Regions from separate parts of the Escherichia sp. E4742 genome, predicted to be linked through region 2. Evidence: predicted binding sites of a transcription regulator. Region 2 holds the regulator's gene; each other region holds the start of a gene.
The links. Region 2 encodes LexA, which represses DNA repair genes until DNA is damaged. Its sites were predicted from a motif close to TNCTGTATGTACATACAGNA; they were not measured.

Region 1: a site for LexA is predicted at 5,252-5,271, ahead of sulA (SOS-induced cell division inhibitor SulA). Genes of this name have one in related genera too.
Region 3: a site for LexA is predicted at 1,913-1,932, ahead of uvrB (excinuclease ABC subunit UvrB). Genes of this name have one in related genera too.

What each region holds. Positions count from the first base shown of each region.
Region 1 is NZ_CP040443.1:4,045,479-4,053,879, reverse strand. It holds gene helD (DNA helicase IV) at 1-1,742, opposite strand, end outside; gene FEM44_RS19380 (YccF domain-containing protein) at 1,865-2,311, shown strand; gene yccS (YccS family putative transporter) at 2,321-4,483, shown strand; gene sxy (CRP-S regulon transcriptional coactivator Sxy) at 4,446-5,075, opposite strand; gene sulA (SOS-induced cell division inhibitor SulA) at 5,293-5,802, shown strand; gene ompA (porin OmpA) at 6,158-7,210, shown strand; gene matP (macrodomain Ter protein MatP) at 7,285-7,737, opposite strand; gene FEM44_RS19350 (AAA family ATPase) at 7,923-8,401, shown strand, end outside.
Region 2 is NZ_CP040443.1:2,482,793-2,491,193, reverse strand. It holds gene dusA (tRNA dihydrouridine(20/20a) synthase DusA) at 1-651, opposite strand, end outside; gene zur (zinc uptake transcriptional repressor Zur) at 807-1,322, shown strand; gene FEM44_RS12100 (CsbD family protein) at 1,364-1,573, opposite strand; gene dinF (MATE family efflux transporter DinF) at 1,689-3,014, opposite strand; gene lexA (transcriptional repressor LexA) at 3,087-3,695, opposite strand; gene dgkA (diacylglycerol kinase) at 3,805-4,173, opposite strand; gene plsB (glycerol-3-phosphate 1-O-acyltransferase PlsB) at 4,343-6,766, shown strand; gene ubiA (4-hydroxybenzoate octaprenyltransferase) at 6,920-7,792, opposite strand; gene ubiC (chorismate lyase) at 7,805-8,302, opposite strand.
Region 3 is NZ_CP040443.1:3,816,233-3,824,633, reverse strand. It holds gene uvrB (excinuclease ABC subunit UvrB) at 1-1,839, opposite strand, end outside; gene bioD (dethiobiotin synthase) at 2,414-3,094, opposite strand; gene bioC (malonyl-ACP O-methyltransferase BioC) at 3,087-3,842, opposite strand; gene bioF (8-amino-7-oxononanoate synthase) at 3,826-4,983, opposite strand; gene bioB (biotin synthase BioB) at 4,980-6,020, opposite strand; gene bioA (adenosylmethionine--8-amino-7-oxononanoate transaminase) at 6,107-7,396, shown strand; gene FEM44_RS18370 (kinase inhibitor) at 7,455-7,931, shown strand; gene FEM44_RS18365 (putative acyl-CoA thioester hydrolase) at 8,083-8,401, shown strand, end outside.

The sequences.
Region 1 (8,401 bases), 1.6 Mb from region 2:
GTGGCTTTATCCAGAGTAACGGGCTTCAGATGGTGGTAACGAGCCAGAACCAGAATGCGCTCTTCGGGTTTGACATAACCAGATAGCTTGTCCAGTAAAGCGTCAAGCTGACTCTCATCCAACAAGGTGACGGCTTTTTTGTCACCATTCGTTAAGCTATTCAGCGGTTTTTTCAACTGATTAGGGTTCTGCTGAATAAAACGGTTTGCCACCTCTCCGATACGGCTATTAAAACGGTAAGTCGTGTCTAAATTACAGCGATCGCCTTCACCGAAGTTTTCATGGAAGGCCGTGGTGAGCGACATTTGCGCACCGCTGAAGCGGTAAATAGCCTGCCAGTCATCGCCAACGGCAAACAACGTTGTCTGACTATTTTGTTTACGCAATGCTGCCAGCAAGGCCGCTCGCTGTGGGGAGATATCCTGGAATTCATCAACCAGAATATGTTTCCACGGGCTGATAAACCGCCCTTTCTCAAGGATAGCAATCGCCTGATGAATCAGACCTGAAAAATCGACGGCGTTTTCCGCTTTCAGCGCACCTTTCCAGGCTTTCAGCAACGGTGCCATCAATTTGATTCGTTTACTGAACAGATCCCGAATCTCTTCTGGCGCACTGGCAATCATTTCAGCCTGCGCGCCGCCGTGCATCCGCATCAGACTGACCCAGCGATCGAGGCGAGATGCGAGACGACGCTGCAATTTTTCATCATCCCAGAAGTTGCCTTCTGGCACTGACCACTGCAGTTCTTCCATCAACCATTGTCGCCAGCCCTTCGCCTGTGCTTTCTTTTCACTACACTGCTTGCGCCACTCAGCAATAAAGAGTTCATGGCGGGCTGCGGTGTCATTTTCCAGGTTACTGACTGTCGGTACTTTTTTGCTGCCTTGCTGAATAATATGCAGGGCCAGAGAATGAAACGTGCGCGCGGTAATCTCTTCGGTATGCAGCCGTTCGCGGATCCGCTCGTCCATCTCTTCCGCCGCTTTTCGACCAAACGCCAGCAATAAAATTTGCTCGGGTGATGCTTCACCACGCGCCAATAACCAGCCAGCGCGCGCCACCAGTACAGACGTTTTTCCGCTTCCTGCGCCAGCCAGCACTAACAGGGAATGCTCACCATTAACCACCGCCCGGGCCTGCGCCGGATTAAGCGGTGAAGACTCAACCTGACGGAAAAAATCCGCATATTCGTTAAGCATTGTTTCGGTATACGCCTGATTATGCTGCAACCGACTGCCTTCAATATCTTTCAGCCAGGCCTGACATTTGCGCCACGGCTCACGACAGTTATCAAATTCCTCCAGGCGATTAACCGGTAATGGCAACGCAGACAAAGCCTGATGAATTTGTTGCTGTACTCCAGTGGTTTGCTCCCGCGTCAGCCATTTATTTTCTCCAGTGCGGGCAGCAATAAGATCCAGTTGTTGCTGCAATACGCCAGCGGCAATTTCGCTCATTTCCTCGCTCCAGCGCCGCCAGTGAGCATCAAGATGATGGTGAAAACGCTGCGTCTCTGCCCATTCAGTGCCATGCAGACGCACGACTTTTTCATCAGGCAATACAAATTCCAGCTCACCCCATACCAAACCACGTTTGCAGTGAATAGCCAGTAATTGATTGAAAGGAATAAGGTATTCGTGGCGATCGCCGGAAACTTTTATCCCGGCATTGAGGATCACCGCCCGATCGTAAGGGTGCTGTGCCAGACGTTTGCCAAGAGTTGTCGCTTTCAGTTCCATGTCTCTGTAGATCCACACGATGTCATTTCTTATCAGTGTAACCGCCAGAGAAAACGTGCTCCAGCCCAAAAAAACGTTACAATTGCCGCCCATTACTGAAAACCACAGTAAAGCGAGGTTTTATGCGTACCGTTTTGAACATTCTGAACTTTGTGCTTGGCGGATTCGCCACCACTCTTGGCTGGCTGTTAGCGACCCTGGTCAGTATTGTGCTGATTTTTACCTTACCGCTGACACGGTCCTGCTGGGAGATAACCAAACTGTCTCTGCTGCCTTATGGCAATGAAGCTATTCATGTCGATGAACTAAACCCGGCAGGCAAAAATGTGCTGCTTAACACTGGCGGTACTGTACTGAATATTTTCTGGCTGATTTTCTTCGGCTGGTGGCTATGCCTGATGCATATCGCAACAGGTATCGCGCAATGCATTTCCATCATTGGTATTCCGGTTGGTATTGCGAACTTTAAAATTGCCGCTATTGCACTGTGGCCGGTCGGACGCCGCGTGGTATCGGTAGAAACAGCTCAAGCTGCGCGTGAAGCCAATGCACGTCGCCGTTTCCAATAATCCAACATTATGGCCTTTATGCTAAGTCCTTTGCTCAAACGCTATACCTGGAACAGCACCTGGCTGTATTACGCGCGCATTTTTATCGCACTTTGCGGCACTACTGCGTTTCCGTGGTGGCTGGGTGATGTAAAACTTACGATTCCGCTGACTCTCGGTATGGTGGCGGCAGCACTGACCGATCTCGACGACCGACTGGCGGGACGTCTGCGTAATCTCATTATTACGCTGTTCTGTTTTTTTATTGCCTCGGCTTCAGTAGAGCTGTTATTTCCGTGGCCCTGGCTGTTCGCCATTGGTTTAACGCTCTCCACCAGCGGCTTCATTTTGCTCGGCGGTCTGGGTCAACGCTATGCGACCATCGCTTTCGGTGCATTGCTGATTGCCATTTACACGATGCTGGGAACCTCCCTGTATGAACACTGGTATCAGCAGCCTATCTATCTGCTTGCTGGTGCGGTTTGGTACAACATCCTGACGCTTATTGGTCATTTGCTGTTCCCTGTCCGCCCGTTGCAGGACAACCTGGCACGTTCTTATGAACAACTGGCGCGGTATCTGGAACTCAAGTCACGTATGTTTGATCCTGATATTGAGGATGAAAGCCAGGCTCCGCTGTATGATTTGGCGCTCGCCAACGGGCAACTTATGGTGACGCTGAACCAGACGAAAATCTCGTTGCTGACCCGCTTACGCGGCGACCGCGGTCAGCGGGGAACGCGTCGTACACTACATTACTATTTTGTAGCGCAGGATATCCACGAGCGGGCAAGCTCTTCACATATTCAGTATCAAACGCTGCGAGAACATTTTCGCCACAGCGACGTGCTGTTCCGCTTCCAGCGCCTGATGTCGATGCAGGGCCAGGCTTGCCAACAATTGTCACGCTGTATTTTACTGCGCCAGCCTTATCAGCACGATCCACATTTTGAACGCGCTTTTACGCATATTGACGCTGCACTTGAGCGAATGCGCGAAAACGGTGCGTCCGCCGATCTGCTAAAAATACTGGGATTCCTGCTGAACAATTTACGTGCCATAGATGCCCAACTGGCGACTATTGAATCAGAACAAGCCCAGGCGCTGCCCCACAATGCAGACGAAAATGAACTCGCCGACGACAGCCCTCGCGGGTTTAGCGATATCTGGCTGCGTCTTAAACGTAACTTAACGCCGGAGTCTGCACTCTTCCGCCATGCAGTGAGAATGTCGCTGGTATTGTGTGTTGGTTACGCCATCATTCAGATAACCGGAATGCATCACGGGTATTGGATCCTGCTGACAAGTCTGTTTGTCTGCCAGCCAAACTATAACGCCACGCGCCACCGTCTGAAGTTAAGGATTATTGGTACGTTAGTGGGTATTGCGATTGGTATTCCTGTACTGTGGTTTGTTCCGTCACTGGAAGGACAACTGGTACTGCTGGTGATTACCGGCGTGCTCTTTTTTGCCTTCCGTAACGTGCAATACGCTCATGCAACGATGTTCATTACGCTTCTGGTGTTACTGTGCTTCAACTTGCTGGGTGAAGGTTTTGAAGTCGCGCTGCCTCGCGTAATCGATACACTGATCGGCTGTGCAATAGCATGGGCGGCGGTGAGCTACATCTGGCCCGACTGGCGGTTTCGCAATCTGCCGCGAATGCTTGAACGCGCGACGGATGCTAACTGCCGTTATCTCGATGCCATTCTTGAGCAATATCATCAGGGGCGTGACAACCGTCTGGCGTATCGTATTGCCCGTCGCGATGCTCACAACCGTGATGCTGAACTGGCGTCGGTGGTGTCGAATATGTCCAGTGAACCGAACGTCACACCGCAAATTCGCGATGACGCATTCCGTTTACTGTGCCTTAATCATACGTTTACCAGCTATATTTCTGCCCTCGGCGCACACCGCGAGCAGTTAACCAACCCTGAAATTCTGGCGTTTCTTGATGACGCAGTTTGCTATGTTGATGACGCGCTACATCATCAACCTGCCGATGAAGAACGCGTCAATCAGGCATTAGCTGGCCTGAAACAGCGGATGCAACAACTTGAACCGCGGGCAGACAGCAAAGAACCTCTGGTTGTACAGCAAATCGGGTTACTGATTGCATTACTGCCAGAAATTGGCCGTCTGCAACGTCGGATTACTCAAGCTCCTCAGGAAACTCCTGTTTCGGTGTAATAGAATCTGCCCATTCTGCAAGCTCCCGGCGGCGTGCCACCGGGAGCGCAGCTTCATGAATACCGATAATTGCGCCTTCAAGCATGAACAGAATCTTTTCTGTCACCAGACTGTTATGCTGCCGTAGTCGCAACCAGCACATTTTCGCCCCAAGTATACGTAGCGCCCGAACATCCTTAATCCCCACTTCCCCGAGAATCGCTTCCAGGTGATAAGACATATTGGGCAAATCTTTCAGCCGTTGCTGGGTGTCGCGCGTACTTTTCTCTTTAAGCGCAGCATCCAGCGAATACTTCGACAGCCGCACCAACTTCTGTTGATTCCGCCATAAGCTTTCATCAACCCGGTAGTAATTGAGAGTAACGGGGCGGCCACACTTTTTGTATGTCAGCCAGACTGGCGGATGTTTTACACAGTACTGTGCGCTTTGCTCACAAGCCCGAAGGTACAACTCACCATCAGAAACCATCGCAAACACTGTATCGTCAACGGTCAGACTGTAACTGCCAAACAACGATCGATATTCAATAGTGCCTAACGTCGACAGATATTCTTGTGACTTATAGATCCGCTTGTAGGAGAGGCTTTTCATAAAATTCCTTTTAAAATCATAATATAAAAGAATGATTCACATTAACGGATCCGTTAAATACGAAAATAGGCAACTTATTCTCAAGGGGCAAGATTAATTTAAGTTTTCAGGTCACCAACGACAAAAATTGCGAGGCTCTTTCCGAAATTTGTGTTGATCTTTGTTGTCACTGGATGTACTGTATATTCATACAGTAACTCACAGGGCTGGATTGATTATGTACACTTCAGGCTACGCAAATCGTTCTTCGATGTTCTCCTCCACAGCAAGCAAAATTGCGCGTGTCTCTACGGAAAACACTACAGCCGGGCTAATTAGTGAAGTTGTCTATCGCGAAGATCAGCCCATGATGACGCAACTCCTGCTTTTGCCATTATTACAGCAACTCGGCCAACAATCGCGTTGGCAACTTTGGTTAACGCCGCAACAAAAACTAAGTCGTGAATGGGTTCAGGCAGCGGGACTACCCTTAACTAAGGTGATGCAGATAAGCCAGCTTTCCCCTTGTCACACCGTGGAATCAATGGTTCGTGCTTTGCGTACGGGAAATTACAGCGTAGTGATCGGTTGGTTGGCAGACGATCTGACAGAAGAAGAGCATGCTGATCTTGTCGATGCCGCCAATGAAGGTAACGCAATGGGGTTTATTATGCGTCCAGTAAGCACACACTCTCACGCCACGAGACAACTTTCTGGGCTAAAAATTCACTCAAATTTGTATCATTAAGTAAATTTAGGATTAATCCTGGAACTTTTTTTGTTAACCCGTAGACGCTTTCACTTGTCACTAATTTTACTTGTGGAGGCTTGTCTGAAGCGGTTTCCGCGATTTTATCCTGTAAAGTATCGTTAACAAAAAAGGTTAAACGTACCTTATACAAGTCTTTTTTTTCATATGCCTGACGGAGTTCACACTTGTAAGTTTTCAACTACGTTGTAGACTTTACATCGCCAGGGGTGCTCGGCATAAGCCGAATTTATCGGCAGAGTTACAATTGAGCAGATCCCCGGTGAAGGATTTAACCGTGTTATCTCGTTGGAGATATTCATGGCGTATTTTGGATGATAACGAGGCGCAAAAAATGAAAAAGACAGCTATCGCGATTGCAGTGGCACTGGCTGGTTTCGCTACCGTAGCGCAGGCCGCTCCGAAAGATAACACCTGGTACACTGGTGCTAAACTGGGCTGGTCCCAGTACCATGACACTGGTTTCATTCCTAACAATGGTCCGACCCACGAAAACCAACTGGGTGCAGGTGCTTTTGGTGGTTACCAGGTTAACCCGTATGTTGGCTTTGAAATGGGTTACGACTGGTTAGGTCGTATGCCGTACAAAGGCGACAACATCAACGGCGCATACAAAGCTCAGGGCGTTCAGCTGACCGCTAAACTGGGTTACCCAATCACTGACGATCTGGACATCTACACTCGTCTGGGTGGTATGGTATGGCGCGCAGACACCAAGGCTAACGTACCTGGTGGCCCATCCTTTAAAGACCACGACACCGGCGTTTCTCCGGTATTCGCAGGTGGTGTTGAGTACGCGATCACTCCAGAAATCGCTACCCGTCTGGAATATCAGTGGACCAACAACATCGGTGACGCTAACACCATCGGTACTCGTCCGGACAACGGTCTGCTGAGCCTGGGTGTTTCCTACCGTTTCGGTCAGGGCGAAGCAGCTCCAGTAGTTGCTCCGGCTCCAGCTCCGGCACCGGAAGTACAGACCAAGCACTTCACTCTGAAGTCTGACGTTCTGTTCAACTTCAACAAAGCAACCCTGAAACCGGAAGGTCAGGCTGCTCTGGATCAGCTGTACAGCCAGCTGAGCAACCTGGATCCGAAAGACGGTTCCGTAGTTGTTCTGGGTTACACTGACCGCATCGGTTCTGACGCTTACAACCAGGGTCTGTCCGAGCGTCGTGCTCAGTCCGTCGTTGATTACCTGATCTCCAAAGGTATCCCGTCTGACAAGATCTCCGCACGTGGTATGGGCGAATCCAACCCGGTTACTGGCAACACCTGTGACAACGTGAAACAGCGCGCTGCACTGATCGACTGCCTGGCTCCGGATCGTCGCGTAGAGATCGAAGTTAAAGGCATCAAAGACGTTGTAACTCAGCCGCAGGCTTAAGTTCTCGTCTAATAAAAAACCCCGCTACTGCGGGGTTTTTTTTCATCTGTAGTAAAGTAAATGACCTTCGCCAGTTATTCCTTACCAAGTAATGCCTGCAAATCCTGCTTCAAAGAAGACATTTTATTCGCATACTTCTCTTTGTTTTCCGCATCTTCAATCAGCTGGACAATCGTTTCGGATAGCGTTTTACCACGACGTTGCGCAAGCCCTGCTAACCTTTGCCAGACAATAAATTCCAGATCGATAGATTTCTTGCGCGTATGCTGATGCTCCGCATTAAAGTGCCGTTTTCGTCTGGCCCGAATCGTCTGTTTCATGCGATTAAGCAGCTCTGGATTCATATGTTTTTCAATCCAGCCGTTTACGAGTACAGGTTCGTTCTCCAGCGATAGCAACACATCGACGGCTTCCTGGGCGGCACTGGCCTCTATGTAACGGGTGATCAACTCACCTTCACGGTGCTTCTTCACCAGATATTTCCATTTCCAACCACTTTCAAGATTTTCAAGTTGTTGATATTTCATAGCGATCTCAATGTTACCGTGTAACTCTTTACAGAATATCAGCTTTTTACCTGCGTGATGAAAAGAATCTCTGTCCTGTGAGCTTTAACGCGCATGCCGGGACTTTTGTCGGTGCTTTCTACGTGTGCTGCAGTGCCGGTTACGGTATAATCGCGCCTTTGACAACAGACTAAAAAACATCGACTTTGACCATTACGAAACTTGCATGGCGTGACCTGATTCCTGATACCGAAAGCTATCAGGAAGTATTCGCACAGCCACATTTGATTGACGAAAACGATCCTTTATTCAGTGACACTCAACCGCGACTGCAATTTGCGCTTGAGCAGTTGCTGCACGCGCGGGCATCATCCTCTTTTATACTGGCAAAAGCGCCGGAAGAATCCGATTATCTGAATCTTATAGCCGATGCTGCACGCACGCTACAAAGCGATGCAGGCCAACTGATGGGCGCTCACTATGAGATTTCCGGCCACACCATACGCTTACGGAATGCAGTTAGCACTGACGATAATTTTGCGACCTTAACCCAGGTTGTTACTGCTGACTGGGCTGAAGCCGAACAGCTTTTTGGCTGTTTGCGCCAGTTTAATGGCGACATTACCTTGCAGCCAGGACTGGTACATCAGGCCAATGGCGGCATTTTGATTATCTCCTTGCGTAC
Region 2 (8,401 bases):
AGACTTGATACCGCCGTTAATTGACATAGCCAGATGCGGGAAATCACGCTTCAGTTGATAGACACGCGGGTAATCGAGCGGCGGGATCTCACGGTTTTCTTTTGGGCTTAAACCGGAGAGCCAGGCTTTACGCGCGTGGATGATAAACATCTCGCATTCGCCTTTGCCGGAAACGGTGTCGATAAAATCACAGAGAAATTCATAGCTGTCCTGGTCGTCAATGCCAATACGCGTTTTCACCGTCACTGGAATCGACACTACATCGCGCATCGCTTTTACGCAGTCAGCCACCAGTTGCGCATTCCCCATCAGGCACGCGCCAAACATGCCGTTCTGTACCCGGTCTGACGGGCAGCCGACATTCAGGTTGATCTCATCATATCCGCGCGCTTCTGCCAGCTTCGCGCACTGCGCCAGCGCCGCCGGATCGCTACCGCCCAACTGTAACGCCACCGGATGCTCTTCTTCACTGTATGCCAGGTAATCACCTTTACCGTGAATAATCGCCCCTGTGGTCACCATTTCGGTATAGAGCAACGTATTGCGGGAAAGCAGACGCAGGAAATAACGGCAGTGTCTGTCCGTCCAGTCGAGCATAGGAGCAATAGAGAAACGGTATGCGGGATAAGCGGTTTGTGATTCTGCTGACATGGCGATTTTTTAAGCACCTGATGAATTGGGGGCGCTACTATAGCATAACGAATATGCGATCAGGCAATGTGGCAGCTTCGACGCCCGGTTGTCGGCGTTTAAGTGAGAATTATGGTAAAGTAAGGACATTCTTAACCCCACTTTCGAGGTGCACAATGGAAAAGACCACAACGCAAGAGTTATTGGCGCAGGCTGAAAAACTCTGCGCGCAGCGTAATGTGCGCCTGACTCCGCAACGTCTCGAAGTGCTGCGCCTTATGAGCCTGCAAGAAGGGGCTATCAGCGCCTACGATCTACTTGATTTGCTGCGCGAAGCCGAGCCCCAAGCCAAGCCGCCGACGGTTTATCGCGCGCTCGATTTTCTGCTTGAACAAGGTTTTGTGCATAAGGTTGAATCCACCAACAGCTATGTGCTGTGCCATCTGTTCGATCAGCCTACGCATACTTCAGCCATGTTTATTTGCGATCGCTGCGGCGCAGTGAAAGAAGAATGTGCGGAAGGTGTGGAAGACATCATGCATACGCTGGCGGCAAAAATGGGTTTTGCCCTGCGCCATAATGTGATTGAAGCGCATGGATTATGTTCAGCATGTGTAGAAGTGGAAGCGTGTCGTCATCCTGAACAGTGCCATCATGACCACTCTATTCAGGTGAAAAAGAAACCTCGTTAAGAGGGCGTACATCCTTGTACACGTCGGGCAGGAGGGATTAATTACCAGCGGTAATCATGGCGTTTTTCCCAGCTATCAACCTCTTTCTCTGCCTGATCTTTCTGGTAACCGTAACGTTCCTGGATTTTACCCACTAACTGGTCACGCTTACCTTCAATGACCGTCATGTCATCATCGGTCAGTTTGCCCCATTGCTCTTTCACTTTACCTTTGAACTGTTTCCAGTTACCGCCGACTTCGTCTTTATTCATATTCAAATCCTCATCGTTAGGTGGTGAATGAGTGTACGCTCACTTTTCTTCTGAACGTGGGATTAAGTGTAGTCAGGAATTTGGCTTAGGATTATTTATTCAGAACTTTTAACCGTCATGTTGCTGAAAACCAGGTTCCATTACGCCAGTGACGACGCCAGATAACCGCCAGTGAAAGCCCGCGCAGCGCCAGAAAGACGGTTAACGCCAGCCATAAACCATGGTTACCCAACCACGGCAGCGTAAGGAGCGTCAGCGCAAAACCTGCGGCGGCCACCGCCATACTATTGCGCATTTCGGCAGCGCGCGTTGCGCCAATAAACATACCGTCCAGCAGATAACACCAGACTCCCACCAGCGGTAAAATAACCTGCCAGATTAGGTAGCGATCGGCCAGATTCTGGATCTGCGTTAACGACGTTAGCAACGCGATGATATGTTCACCCGCCAGCAAATAAACCACCGAAAACAACAATGCCACGATCCCCGACTGGCGGCACGCTGCGCGCCAGACATCCAGTAACTGGCTACCGTCGCGCGCACCATACGCCTGACCGGAGTGGGCTTCAACCGCGTAGGCAAAACCATCCAGCGCATAGGCAGTAAAGGTGAGTAGCGTCATCAGGACCGCGTTGACGGCAATAATATCGCTCCCCAGTCGCGCACCAAGAACCGTTATTGCGCCAAAACAGAGTTGTAGCAGCAGTGAGCGCAGCATAATGTCGCGGTTAAGCGCCAGCAAGCGACGGAAGTTTCCACGCCAGGCTGTTTTCAGCATTTCGCCGGAGATACCACGTAGTATGAGGATTTTACGCACCATGAGCAGACCAATCAGCAATGTTGCATATTCCGCAATAACCGTCGCCAGCGCCGCGCCCTGCACGTTCATATGCAGCCCCATCACCAGCCAGACATCCAGCACAATGTTGAGGATATTGCCAACCACTAACAAAATCACTGGCGCGCGGGCATATTGCACGCCGAGCAACCAGCCGAGCAGCACCAGATTCGCCAGCGACGCCGGTGCGCTTAACCAGCGAATTTCAAGAAAGCGCCGCGCCTGTTCCAGAACAGCTTCGCTACCACCAACAATATGCAGCGCCAGCTCGATAATCGGCGTACGCAGTAACGCAATCAACGCTCCGGCCCCCAGTGCCAACAGCAACGGCTGCACCAGCGCACGCGCCAATGCCTGAGGATTTTTGGCACCATAAGCCTGTGCAGTAAGCCCGGTAGTGCTCATACGCAAAAACAGCAACAGCATAAAGAGAAAACTTGTCGCCGTTGCGCCAACCGCCACGCCGCCCAGATAAACCGGACTATCAAGATGACCAATGACCGCCGTATCAACCAGTCCCAGCAAGGGAACGGTGATATTGGAGAAAATCATGGGTAAAGCCAGATGCCAGAGTGCTTTATCAGATGAAGTGAGGAATGCCATGCAGACAAGCCTGATGAAGAGAGATTAAAAACAAACCGCGATGCCAGGCGGCATCGCGGTATCAGAGATAGATTACAGCCAGTCGCCGTTGCGAATAACACCAACCGCCAGCCCTTCAATGCTGAAGCTCTGCTGACGAAGGTCAACGACAATTGGTTTAAACTCGCTATTTTCTGGCAGAAGTTCGACTTTATTACCCTGTTTTTTCAGACGCTTAACGGTAACTTCGTCATCTATACGCGCGACAACGACCTGACCATTACGCACATCCTGGGTTTTATGCACTGCCAGCAAGTCGCCGTCCATAATGCCGATATCTTTCATCGACATTCCGCTGACGCGCAGCAGGAAATCAGCATTCGGCTTGAACAAGGAAGGATCGACCTGATAATGACCTTCAATATGCTGCTGCGCCAGAAGCGGTTCACCGGCAGCCACACGGCCCACCAACGGCAACCCTTCTTCCTCTTCCTGCAACAGACGAATCCCGCGCGATGCGCCGGAAACAATTTCAATCACGCCTTTGCGTGCCAGCGCCTTCAGATGTTCTTCAGCCGCGTTTGGGGAACGGAACCCCAAACGCTGCGCGATTTCCGCACGCGTCGGCGGCATACCTGTCTGGCTGATGTGATCACGAATGAGATCAAACACCTCTTGTTGCCTGGCCGTTAACGCTTTCATTCCGCCCCCTGGGTGTATATACAGTTATGCTGTGAGTATATACAGCAAAAGGCGATTTTGGAACCATAAACTACACAATAAACCAGAGATTTATCGAATTCTGGAAGGGTTATCCAAAATGTGACCATAACAGAATGACCCAGGTAATCACGGCGACGATAATGGCGATCAGCACCGCAGCGGACCCCATATCTTTTGCCCGCCCGGAAAGCTCGTGGTATTCAGAGCCAATTCGATCAACCACCGCTTCGATGGCGCTATTGAGAATTTCCACAATCATCACCAACATGACGGAGCTAATAAGCAGCACGCGGGTAATCGCGTCCACATCCAGCCAGCAGGCGATGACCACCGCCAACAATACCGCCACGCCTTCCTGACGGAATGCCGCTTCGTTGATCCATGCAGCACGTAAACCTTTCCAGGAATAGCCAGCGGCTTTGATAATTCGAGTGAATCCAGTGGTATTATTGGCCATTGAAAGAACCTTTTTACATTATGAGCGTCAATATCAGTGTACCGTTGAATCCGATGATTCCGGTAGCGTAGCGCCGCGCGAAACATGAGCGGATACCACAGAATTTCCCATGACTTTCTGCTATCCTTCCCGCGCATTTGCATTATTAACCAGAGGCTTTACATCGTTTATGTCCGGCTGGCCACGAATTTACTACAAATTACTGAATTTACCATTAAGCATCCTGGTAAAAAGCAAGTCTATTCCGGCAGATCCTGCCCCGGAATTGGGGCTCGATACCTCTCGTCCAATTATGTACGTTTTACCGTACAACTCAAAAGCGGATTTGCTGACGTTGCGCGCCCAGTGCCTGGCGCATGACCTGCCTGATCCATTAGAGCCGCTGGAGGTAGACGGTACGCTACTGCCGCGCTATGTGTTTATTCATGGCGGGCCGCGTGTTTTCACCTATTACACGCCGAAAGAAGAGTCTATTAAGCTGTTCCACGACTATCTCGATCTGCACCGTAGCAACCCAAATCTGGATGTGCAGATGGTGCCTGTATCGGTGATGTTTGGTCGTGCGCCAGGGCGTGAAAAAGGTGAGGTTAACCCGCCACTGCGCATGCTCAACGGCGTACAGAAATTTTTCGCCGTGCTATGGCTCGGTCGCGACAGTTTTGTGCGTTTCTCTCCGTCAGTTTCGCTGCGCCGTATGGCGGATGAACACGGCACGGATAAAACTATCGCTCAGAAACTGGCACGCGTGGCGCGCATGCACTTTGCCCGTCAACGTCTGGCTGCCGTGGGTCCACGTCTGCCTGCTCGTCAGGATCTGTTTAACAAGCTGCTCGCCTCCCGCGCCATTGCCAAAGCGGTAGAAGATGAAGCACGCAGCAAAAAAATCTCCCATGAAAAAGCGCAGCAGAACGCGATTGCGCTGATGGAAGAGATTGCGGCGAATTTCTCTTACGAGATGATCCGCCTGACTGACCGTATTCTGGGCTTCACCTGGAACCGGCTTTATCAGGGCATCAACGTCCATAATGCCGAACGCGTTCGTCAGCTGGCCCACGACGGTCATGAGCTGGTGTATGTGCCATGCCACCGTAGCCACATGGACTACCTGCTGCTTTCTTACGTGCTGTATCACCAGGGGCTGGTGCCACCGCATATCGCCGCCGGGATCAACCTGAACTTCTGGCCTGCCGGGCCGATTTTCCGCCGTCTGGGTGCGTTCTTTATTCGCCGCACGTTTAAAGGCAATAAGCTCTATTCTACGGTTTTCCGTGAGTATCTCGGCGAACTGTTCAGCCGTGGTTATTCCGTCGAGTACTTTGTGGAAGGCGGTCGTTCGCGTACAGGCCGTTTGCTGGACCCGAAAACCGGTACGCTGTCGATGACCATTCAGGCGATGCTGCGTGGCGGTACACGTCCGATTACGCTGATTCCGATCTACATCGGTTATGAGCACGTCATGGAAGTGGGTACTTACGCCAAAGAACTGCGCGGCGCGACGAAAGAGAAAGAGAGCCTGCTGCAGATGCTGCGCGGTTTAAGCAAGCTGCGTAATCTCGGTCAGGGCTATGTCAACTTCGGTGAACCAATGCCGTTGATGACCTACCTTAACCAGCATGTACCAGACTGGCGTGAATCTATCGATCCCATCGAAGCGGTGCGTCCGGCCTGGTTAACGCCGACGGTCAATAACATTGCTGCCGATCTGATGGTTCGCATTAACAACGCAGGCGCGGCAAACGCCATGAACCTGTGCTGTACTGCGCTGCTGGCGTCACGTCAGCGCTCACTCACCCGCGAGCAGTTAACCGAGCAACTCAACTGCTATCTGGATTTAATGCGCAACGTGCCTTACTCCACGGACTCTACCGTTCCTTCAGCCAGCGCCAGCGAGCTTATCGATCACGCGCTGCAGATGAACAAGTTTGAAGTTGAGAAGGATACTATCGGCGACATCATCATTCTACCGCGCGAGCAAGCGGTGCTGATGACCTACTATCGCAACAACATTGCGCATATGTTGGTGCTGCCTTCGCTGATGGCGGCAATTGTCACCCAGCATCGCCACATCTCCCGCGACGTTTTGATGGAGCACGTCAATGTGCTTTACCCAATGCTGAAAGCGGAGCTGTTCCTGCGCTGGGATCGCGACGAGTTGCCGGGCGTTATTGATGCGCTGGCGAATGAAATGCAACGTCAGGGGCTAATTACACTGCAAAATGACGAGCTGCATATCAATCCGGCGCATTCCCGCACGCTTCAGTTGCTTGCCGCAGGCGCGCGCGAAACGCTGCAACGTTATGCCATCACTTTCTGGCTGCTGAGCGCCAACCCGTCGATCAACCGCGGTACGCTGGAGAAAGAGAGCCGCACCGTGGCGCAACGTCTCTCCGTGCTTCACGGCATCAACGCACCGGAGTTCTTCGACAAAGCGGTGTTTAGTTCTCTGGTGCTGACGCTGCGTGATGAAGGGTATATCAGCGACAGCGGCGACGCCGAACCGGCAGAAACGATGAAGGTTTATCAGTTGCTGGCGGAGTTGATTACGTCCGATGTGCGCTTAACGATTGAGAGTGCGACGCAAGGCGAAGGGTAACTGATGAGAGTTGCCAGATGTATCCGGCCTACCATGACCTGCAAATTCAATAAATTGCGATATGTTATGTAGGCCTGATAAGCGCAGCGCATCAGGCATGCTTTTCACAGAAAAAAAGCCGGATGACCATGACCATCCGGCTTTTTTACATCATCAGAAATGCCAGTAACTCATTGCCAGCCCTAAAAACAGCACCAGGCCAACATAGTTATTATTCATAAATGCTTTAAAGCAGGCTTCACGCTCGCGGTTGGCAATCAGTTTTTGTTGATATACAAACAGCGCGCCCGCGACCAGAATTGACCAATAATATCCCCAGCGTAAGCCATTTAACTCGCCGATAATCGCCATCAGCACCAGCACGCCAATCTGCAAAATACCGATAATCAACTTATCGTATTGGCCGAACAAGATAGCGGTGGACTTAATGCCAATCTTCACGTCATCGTCACGGTCGACCATCGCATATTGCGTGTCGTAGGCCACCGCCCACAGAATATTGGCAAGGAACATCAGCCAGCAGCTTAACGGCACCGATTCACTCACCGCGGCAAAAGCCATTGGAATCGACCAACCAAACGCCGCACCCAGCACCACTTGCGGTAAATGGGTATACCGCTTCATAAACGGGTACACCCACGCCAACGCCAGTCCGGCAATCGACAACAAAATAGTCATCGTATTCAGCGTCAGCACCAGTAAGAACGAAATTAGCACCAGTACCACAAACAGCGCACGCGCCTCTTTCTCCGTCACCGCACCGCTGGGAAGCGGTCGGTTTGCCGTGCGCTTAACATGACCGTCAAACTTACGGTCAGCATAGTCATTCACTACACAACCGGCGGCGCGCATCAGCCAGACGCCAGCGACAAACACCGCCAGAATCCAGAGTTGGGGAACACCTGGGGTCGCCACCCACAGCGCCCACAACGTTGGCCAGAGCAGCAGTAACGCGCCTATTGGCTTATCCGTACGCATTAAGCGATGAAACGCCAGCAGCTTATTCTGCGTCAGACTCCACTCCATATTTTTTTCCTCTTAGTACAACGGTGACGCCGGTAAAAACAGTTCAGTCAGCAACAGCGGCTTACCGCTTAATCGCAGGCGGGAACGGCGCCCCCAAAGTCCGGCATCACGGCCTATCTCAATAAAGTCCCGGGTTAATGTCGATGATGTGAACAGATAACGTCCTAATGGCGTTTTACCCAATTTTTGTAACGCCAGCTCAGGGCCACTTAATGTTGATACAGGAACGACGGTACGCCCGGCAAGCCAGGGTTCCCCATCGGCACATAGCAAAATTTCACGTAACCAGTAACGGGATTCTTTCGGCAGCAGCGGTAATTCTTCGGGGATTTCATTCTGTTCGACAAATCCTTCGCGGATCATCGTCACGCTCACCGTTTTTCCCTGCTGTTCAAAACGTTTAGTCATGGAATCTTCCAGCAACAACCAGTCGAGCAGTTGCGGTTCCAGCGCAGGGATCTCTGCAAAATAGCGCAGCGCACGCAGTTGCGTTAACGCGGGGTGTGACATGCCGAACTCTCCGTTACATAACGTAAAGGCATTGTATCGCAGAAAAGCGATAACGGGAGATGTAAAGCATATTAAGTGATCTAATACGCAACAATCACG
Region 3 (8,401 bases), 1.3 Mb from region 2:
TTTTCCTCTGCCCTTCGCTTTGGTTTTGGCAATGTTCTGCCCCAGCGCCAGGATATCGACCACTTTCTTGTTCAAGCCTTGCGGCGTAATGCCGTGTTCCTCGTTGTACTTCTGCTGTTTCTCGCGGCGACGTTCGGTTTCGCCAATCGCTTTCGCCATTGATGGGGTGATCTTATCGCCGTAGAGAATCGCTTTACCGTTGACGTTACGCGCCGCGCGACCAATGGTCTGAATCAATGAACGTTCGGAACGCAGGAAGCCTTCTTTGTCAGCGTCGAGGATCGCCACCAGTGAAACTTCTGGCATATCCAGACCTTCGCGCAGTAAGTTGATCCCGACCAGCACATCAAACTCGCCCAAGCGCAAGTCGCGGATAATTTCCATACGCTCGACGGTGTCGATATCCGAGTGAAGATAACGCACGCGTTCACCGTGTTCTTCCAGATATTCGGTGAGATCTTCCGCCATCCGCTTAGTCAACGTCGTGACCAGTACGCGTTCGTTAATTGCCGCCCGCAGGCGAATTTCTGAAAGAAGATCATCAACCTGAGTCGCTACCGGGCGCACTTCGATAATCGGGTCCAGCAGCCCTGTTGGACGCACGACCTGATCCACCACATCGCCACCGGATTTCTCCAGCTCGTAATTACCGGGTGTTGCAGAAACATAGATGGTTTGCGGCGCTAATGCTTCGAACTCTTCAAATTTCAGCGGACGGTTATCCAGCGCCGAGGGCAAGCGGAAACCATACTCCACCAGCGTCTCTTTACGCGCCCGGTCGCCTCGATACATGCCGCCAATTTGCGGAATAGTCACGTGGGATTCATCGACCACCAACAGACCATCGGCGGGGAGATAATCAAACAGCGTCGGCGGTGGCTCACCGGGTCCACGACCGGAAAGAAAGCGCGAATAGTTTTCAATGCCTGAGCAATAACCCAGCTCGTTCATCATCTCCAGATCAAACTGGGTACGCTGAGTCAGGCGTTGTTCTTCCAGCAGCTTGTTATTTGCCAGCAGCACTCTGCGCCGATCGGCCAGCTCTTCTTTGATCTCTTCCATTGCCTGCACAATACGCTCACGCGGGGTGACGTAGTGTGTTTTCGGATAGATGGTAAAGCGGGGGACGGTTGAGATAATCTGCCCTGTTAACGGATCGAAAAGCGACAACCGCTCTACCTCTTCGTCGAACAATTCAACACGTAGCGCAACGTCGTCGGACTCCGCCGGAAAAATATCAATCACTTCCCCGCGAACACGGAAAGTCCCGCGCTGGAACGCCTGGTCGTTGCGGGTGTATTGCAGTTCCGCCAGGCGACGCAGAATCGCGCGCTGATCGATAATCATGCCAACCGTCAGATGCAGCATCATCTTAAGATATAAATCCGGATCGCCCAGACCGTAGATGGCTGAAACAGAGGCGACCACCACTACATCGCGCCGCTCCAGCAAAGCTTTAGTCGCTGAAAGCCGCATCTGTTCAATATGTTCGTTTACCGAGGCATCTTTTTCAATGAAGGTGTCCGAGCTCGGCACATAGGCTTCCGGTTGATAGTAGTCGTAGTAAGAGACGAAGTATTCCACCGCATTTTCCGGGAAAAACTCTTTCATCTCGCCGTACAACTGGGCTGCCAGCGTTTTGTTGGGCGCCAGCACCATCGTCGGGCGCTGAAGGTCGGCAATAACGTTAGCAATGGTAAATGTTTTCCCGGAGCCCGTTACGCCGAGTAGAGTCTGGTGAGCCAGGCCATCTTCAAGCCCTTCTTCGAGGCGTCGAATTGCCTCAGGCTGATCGCCAGAAGGTTTAAAAGAGGAATTCAGTTTGAACGGTTTACTCATGAGTCGCTACCTGAAGGAGTGGGCGGGCAGGTATGTAATTTTACTCGTCGTGTTTAATAATGCCAACAAATTATACTGGATAAAAAAACAGTTTCACGCCACATTATTTCTATTACACCGTCAACGAAGGTATCAATCATGAGCATAATTTGCTCAGTGACGAGATAAAACTCCAGGCTTGCGGGGTTATCCCCAAAGCAACGGCTTTTTTAACAATTGTCAAGATGGCTGATGACGGATTTATGGCAAGAGATGTCACTTTCATGACTGCCATTGCTTTTATATAATTAATTGAAAAATAACAAATATTCCATCAAGCCTTCTTTCGCGTCAATTCGCGTGCAAGCCGCGTATTCTCTCGCTTGCATCGCGTTTTCTAACTCTAATGCACATGGTTATCCACAGGAATAGTGGATAACTGCCTGCAGCCCGTATGCCCTGCCGCCTGGGCAATTCCCACACTAACCGCATATTGTGGGGGTAAATATTTTTTCTCGATTCTTTTAAAATTTAATTGGTTGAATTGCAGGCAGCAGACGACGCGATCTCGCTCGCAATTTAACCAAATATATTGCTACAACAATGCGGTGAGATTGAGGTACTTTCCGGTTAGCGCGTTTTCAGGAGGTTCATCAAGCCATGGGATCTCCCCAAGCAACGGTGCGGAAATCATCCGCTTGAGCGTGGCCATATATTCAGCGTGACGTTTGCCCGGTGGAGTGACATCGTTCGCTACCCACCCTGCAAGGGTAAGTCCGGCTTGCTGTACAGCCTGTGCGGTCAGCATCGCGTGATTAATACAACCGAGTTTCACGCCCACAACCAGTATCACTGGCAGTTGTTCTTGCGTTACCCAATCCGCGAAAGTGAAAGACTCAGAAAGCGGCGTAAACCAGCCTCCTGCACCTTCTACCAGTACCCAGTTTGCCTGCTGTGCCAGCGCGTGTAACCCGGTGCTCATAACCACGGGGTCGATGGGTCTGCCCTCTTGCGCGCTGATGATGTGCGGCGAGGTCGGTTCTGCGAAGGTGTAAGGGTTTACCGTGGCGTAATCCAGTTGCAGGCTACTGTTGCGTTGCAACGCCAGTGCGTCGCTATTACGTAAGCCTTCTACTGTCATTTCGCTGCCGGAGGCAACAGGTTTGTAACCTGCCGTCCGGTAGCCTGCAGCCTTTGCGGCTTGTAAAAGTGCGCAGCTGGCGACGGTTTTCCCTACTTCGGTATCCGTTCCGGTAACAAAATAACGTTTACTCACGAGCAATCACTCCCCAAAAAAGATGATACGTCAGAGGATATCGCCCCTGTTGTTGCGGCCAGGCTAGTTGCAATCGCTGCAACTGCGAACGCGTTAATATTCGCTGGTCGCGCCCTTCATGAAGATGCGTGGCACCGATGCCTTTCAGCGAACGCATGGCACTGAGCGCATCATCAAACCACAGTGTGACGGGCTGAATATGCTGTTGATAATGCAAGCCTTTCAGCGACTGTTCGATTTCATCTGGCGGTAAAAAACGATTGGCATGAGGCCGTTCGTCTACCGCCTGCCACACCTGATGCAGTTCGGGTAACGATCCCTGCGCCAGCGTGGTAAACGCGACCATGCCTCCGGGGCGCACCACCCGATACAGCTCGCGGAGTGCCGTGGATAAAGTACCGCACCACTGCACCGCGAGATTGCTCCATGCAAGATCGAACGTCGCAGTCGCTAACGGCAGGGATTCGATATCTCCTGCCAGATAATGATCTGCGGCATCTTGTTGGCGTGCCTGTGCAAGCATAAGTGGCGAGAGGTCTAAGGCCGTCACCTGTGCATTACGTTCGCGCCAGTGGCGGCTCATCCAGCCAGGTCCACAGCCAGCGTCCAGCACACGGGGGTATTTCCGCTGCGGGAGCATAGCCAGTAAGGTATCGGCACTCTGGCGCTGTAGCTCTGCGTGTTGTTCATAGTGTGCGGCTGCCCGACCAAATGCCGCCGCAATGGCTTGTTTATTGACCGTTGCCATGCAGCACCTCCAGCAGGCGGTCGATATCCTGTGTTTCATGTGCCGCAGTCAACGTCAGGCGCAGTCGCGCAGTGCCGACGGGTACGGTTGGCGGGCGAATCGCCGTGACCCAGCAGCCTTGCTGGCGCAGTTTTTCTGCCAGTTGTAACGCACGGCTGTTATCACCGACGATTAATGGCTGGATGGCGCTGCATGAATCCGCAAGAGTAAACGGCAAACCCTGCACTCCGGCACGAAAACGCGTAATGAGTGCCGCCAGTTTTTCGCGCCGTGCATCACCCTCATCACTGCGAATGACCGCCAGCGACGCATGTAATGCCTGCGCCTGAGCGGGCGGCATACTGGTGCTGTAGATAAGATGGCGGGCGAATTGCAGCAGATAATTCGCCACGCTATCAGAACAAAGCACCGCCGCGCCGCTGACGCCAAATCCTTTGCCAAAAGTGACTACCAGCAGTTCCGGCTTCACCTTTTGCTGCCAACAACTGCCTCGCCCCTGTTCACCGATAACGCCCGTGCCGTGGGCATCATCAACCATCAACCAGCCGTTGTGCTGTTGCGTGACTTGCTGGATTTCCGTAAGCGACGCGCTATCGCCGTCCATGCTGAACACGCCTTCTGTCACCACCAGTTGCTGCCCCGGACAGGGGGAAGCAAGCAGTCGCGCCAGATGAGCGACATCGTTATGAGCAAAACGGCGAAGCTGCGCCGGACTTAAACTGGCAGCTTCCAGCAAGGAGGCATGGCTAAGCCGATCGGCAACAATACGGTCCTCTTTTGCCATCATTGCGGCAATGACTGCCTGGTTCGCGGCAAAACCAGAGATAAACAGCAGCGCCCGCGAATAGCCAAGCCACTCGGCCAGTTCTTCTTCCAGCGCCTGATGCGCCACGCTATAACCGCTGACATGCCCGGAACCGCCGCTACCTACACCAAACTTTTCTGCGCCCTGCTGCCAGGCGCGGATAATTTGCGGATGATGGCTTAAACCGAGGTAATCATTGCTGGAAAAGTTCAGATACTGGTGCTCGTCCGCCACCAGCCAGCGTCCGGCTCCTTGCGCCACCGGATAACGGCGACGCAGGGCATCGGCAGCACGCCGCGCATCGAGCGCCGCGTTGATTTTCTCCTGCCAGCTCATAGTGCTGCCGCGTTGTAATATTCGTCGGTGTCCGGGGTCATCAGCGCCTGCTCCAGACGCTGCTGTTGCTCGTTATCGCCTGCCAGCACGGCTGTTTGCTGCGGATTTAGCCCCAGTTTGCGGAACAGTTGCAGGTCTTTATCTTCTTCTGGATTCGGCGTGGTTAGCAGTTTGCAACCGTAGAAAATCGAGTTTGCACCAGCCATAAAGCACATCGCCTGAGTCTGTTCGTTCATCTGCTCGCGTCCGGCAGAAAGGCGCACGTAAGAGGTCGGCATCATGATCCGCGCTACGGCAATGGTGCGAATAAAATCAAAGGCATCGACATCATCGTTATCCGCCAGTGGTGTGCCTTTCACCTTCACCAACATGTTGATTGGCACGCTTTCCGGCGGCGTCGGCAGGTTTGCCAGTTGCAGCAATAATCCGGCGCGATCGTTCACCGTTTCGCCTAAGCCAACAATGCCACCTGAACAGACTTTGATCCCGGCATCGCGCACTTTTTCCAGCGTATCGAGACGTTCCTGATAGGTACGCGTGGTGATGATATTGCCGTAAAACTCCGGCGAGGTGTCGAGGTTGTGGTTGTAGTAATCCAGCCCGGCATTCGCAAGGCGCTGCGCCTGAGATTCACTCAACGTGCCCAGCGTCATACACGCCTCCAGCCCCATCGCTTTTACCCCCTGCACCATTTGTTCCAGGTACGGCATATCGCGTTCGTGGGGATTCTTCCACGCCGCGCCCATGCAGAAGCGTGTCGATCCCGCCGCTTTCGCTTTGCGCGCCGACTCCAACACCTGTTCAACTTCCATCAACCGCTCGGCTTCCAGCCCGGTTTTGTAGCGCGAGCTTTGCGGGCAGTATTTGCAATCTTCCGGACAAGCTCCGGTTTTAATTGACAGCAAAGTGCTGACCTGTACCTGACGAGGATAGAAATGCTGACGATGCACCTGCTGCGCTTCAAACAGCAGATCCAGCAACGGTTTTTCAAATAATTCTGTGACTTGCGACAATGTCCAGCGTGGGCGGTGAGCCATGGGGCTTCTCCAAAACGTGTTTTTTGTTGTTAATTCGGTGTAGACTTGTAAACCTAAATCTTTTCAATTTGGTTTACAAGTCGATTATGACAACGGACGATCTTGCCTTTGACCAACGCCATATCTGGCACCCATACACATCCATGACCTCCCCGCTACCGGTTTATCCAGTGGCGAGTGCCGAAGGTTGTGAGCTGATTTTGTCTGACGGCAGACGCCTGGTTGACGGTATGTCGTCCTGGTGGGCGGCGATCCACGGTTACAATCACCCGCAGCTTAATGCGGCGATGAAGTCGCAAATTGATGCCATGTCGCATGTAATGTTTGGTGGTATCACCCATGCGCCCGCCATTGAGCTGTGCCGCAAACTGGTGGCAATGACGCCGCAACCGCTGGAGTGCGTTTTTCTCGCGGACTCCGGTTCCGTAGCGGTGGAAGTGGCGATGAAAATGGCATTGCAGTACTGGCAGGCCAAAGGTGAAGCGCGCCAGCGTTTTCTGACCTTCCGCAATGGTTATCATGGCGATACTTTTGGCGCGATGTCGGTGTGCGATCCGGACAACTCAATGCACAGCCTGTGGAAAGGCTATCTGCCAGAAAACTTGTTTGCTCCGGCCCCGCAAAGCCGCATAGATGGCGAATGGGATGAGCGGGATATGGTGGGCTTTGCCCGCCTGATGGCGGCACATCGTCATGAAATCGCCGCCGTGATCATTGAACCGATTGTCCAGGGCGCAGGCGGGATGCGCATCTACCATCCGGAATGGTTAAAACGAATCCGCAAAATGTGCGATCGCGAAGGTATCTTGCTGATTGCTGACGAGATCGCCACCGGATTTGGTCGTACCGGCAAACTGTTTGCCTGTGAACATGCAGAAATCGCGCCAGACATTTTGTGCCTCGGTAAAGCCTTAACCGGCGGCACAATGACCCTTTCCGCCACGCTCACCACGCGCGAGGTTGCGGAAACCATCAGTAACGGCGAAGCCGGTTGCTTTATGCATGGGCCAACTTTTATGGGCAATCCGCTGGCCTGCGCGGCAGCAAACGCCAGCCTGGCGATTCTCGAATCTGGCGACTGGCAGCAACAGGTGGCAGCTATTGAAGTACAGCTGCGCGAGCAACTTGCCCCCGCCCGTGATGCCGAAATGGTTGCCGATGTGCGTGTGCTGGGAGCAATTGGTGTGGTCGAAACCACTCGCCCGGTGAATATGGCGGCGCTGCAAAAATTCTTTGTCGAACAGGGGGTATGGATCCGACCTTTTGGCAAACTGATTTACCTGATGCCGCCCTATATTATTCGCCCGGAACAGTTGCAGCGCCTGACCGCAGCAGTTAACCGAGCGGTACAGGATGAAACATTTTTTTGCCAATAACGAGCAGTCAGCCTGAAGGTTTCTGGCTACACTTTCTGCAAACAAGAAAGGAGGGTTCATGAAACTCATCAGTAATGATCTGCGCGATGGCGATAAGCTGCCGCATCGTCATGTCTTTAACGGCATGGGTTACGATGGCGATAATATTTCGCCGCATCTGGCGTGGGATGATGTTCCTGCGGGAACCAAAAGTTTTGTTGTCACCTGCTATGACCCGGACGCGCCAACCGGCTCCGGCTGGTGGCACTGGGTAGTTGTTAACTTACCCGCTGATACCCGCGTATTACCGCAAGGGTTTGGCTCTGGTCTGGTAGCAATGCCAGACGGCGTTTTGCAGACGCGTACCGACTTTGGTAAAACCGGGTACGATGGCGCTGCGCCGCCGAAAGGCGAAACCCATCGCTACATTTTTACCGTTCACGCGCTGGATGTAGAACGTATTGATGTCGATGAAGGCGCCAGCGGCGCGATGGTCGGGTTTAACGTCCATTTCCACTCTCTGGCCAGCGCCTCGATTACCGCGATGTTCAGTTAATCACTCTGCCAGATGGCGCAATGCCATCTGGTATCACTTAAAGGTATTAAAAACAACTTTTTGTCTTTTTACCTTCCCGTTTCGCTAAAGTTAGTATAAAAAAGCAGGCTTCAACGGATTCATTTTTCTATTTCATAGCCCGGAGCAACCTGTGAACACATTTTCAGTTTCCCGTCTGGCGCTGGCATTGGCTTTTGGCGTGACGCTGACCGCCTGTAGCTCAACACCGCCCGATCAACGTCCTTCTGATCAAACCGCGCCTGGTACCTCTTCTCGCCCGATTCTGTCGGCAAAAGAAGCGCAGAATTTCGATGCTCAACACTATTTTGCGTCCCTGACACCAGGTGCTGCAGCGTGGAATCCTTCCCCGATTACCCTGCCTGCGCAACCTGACTTTGTTGTCGGCCCGGCGGGTACTCAAGGTGTAACGCATACCACGATTCAGGCAGCGGTGGATGCGGCAATTATCA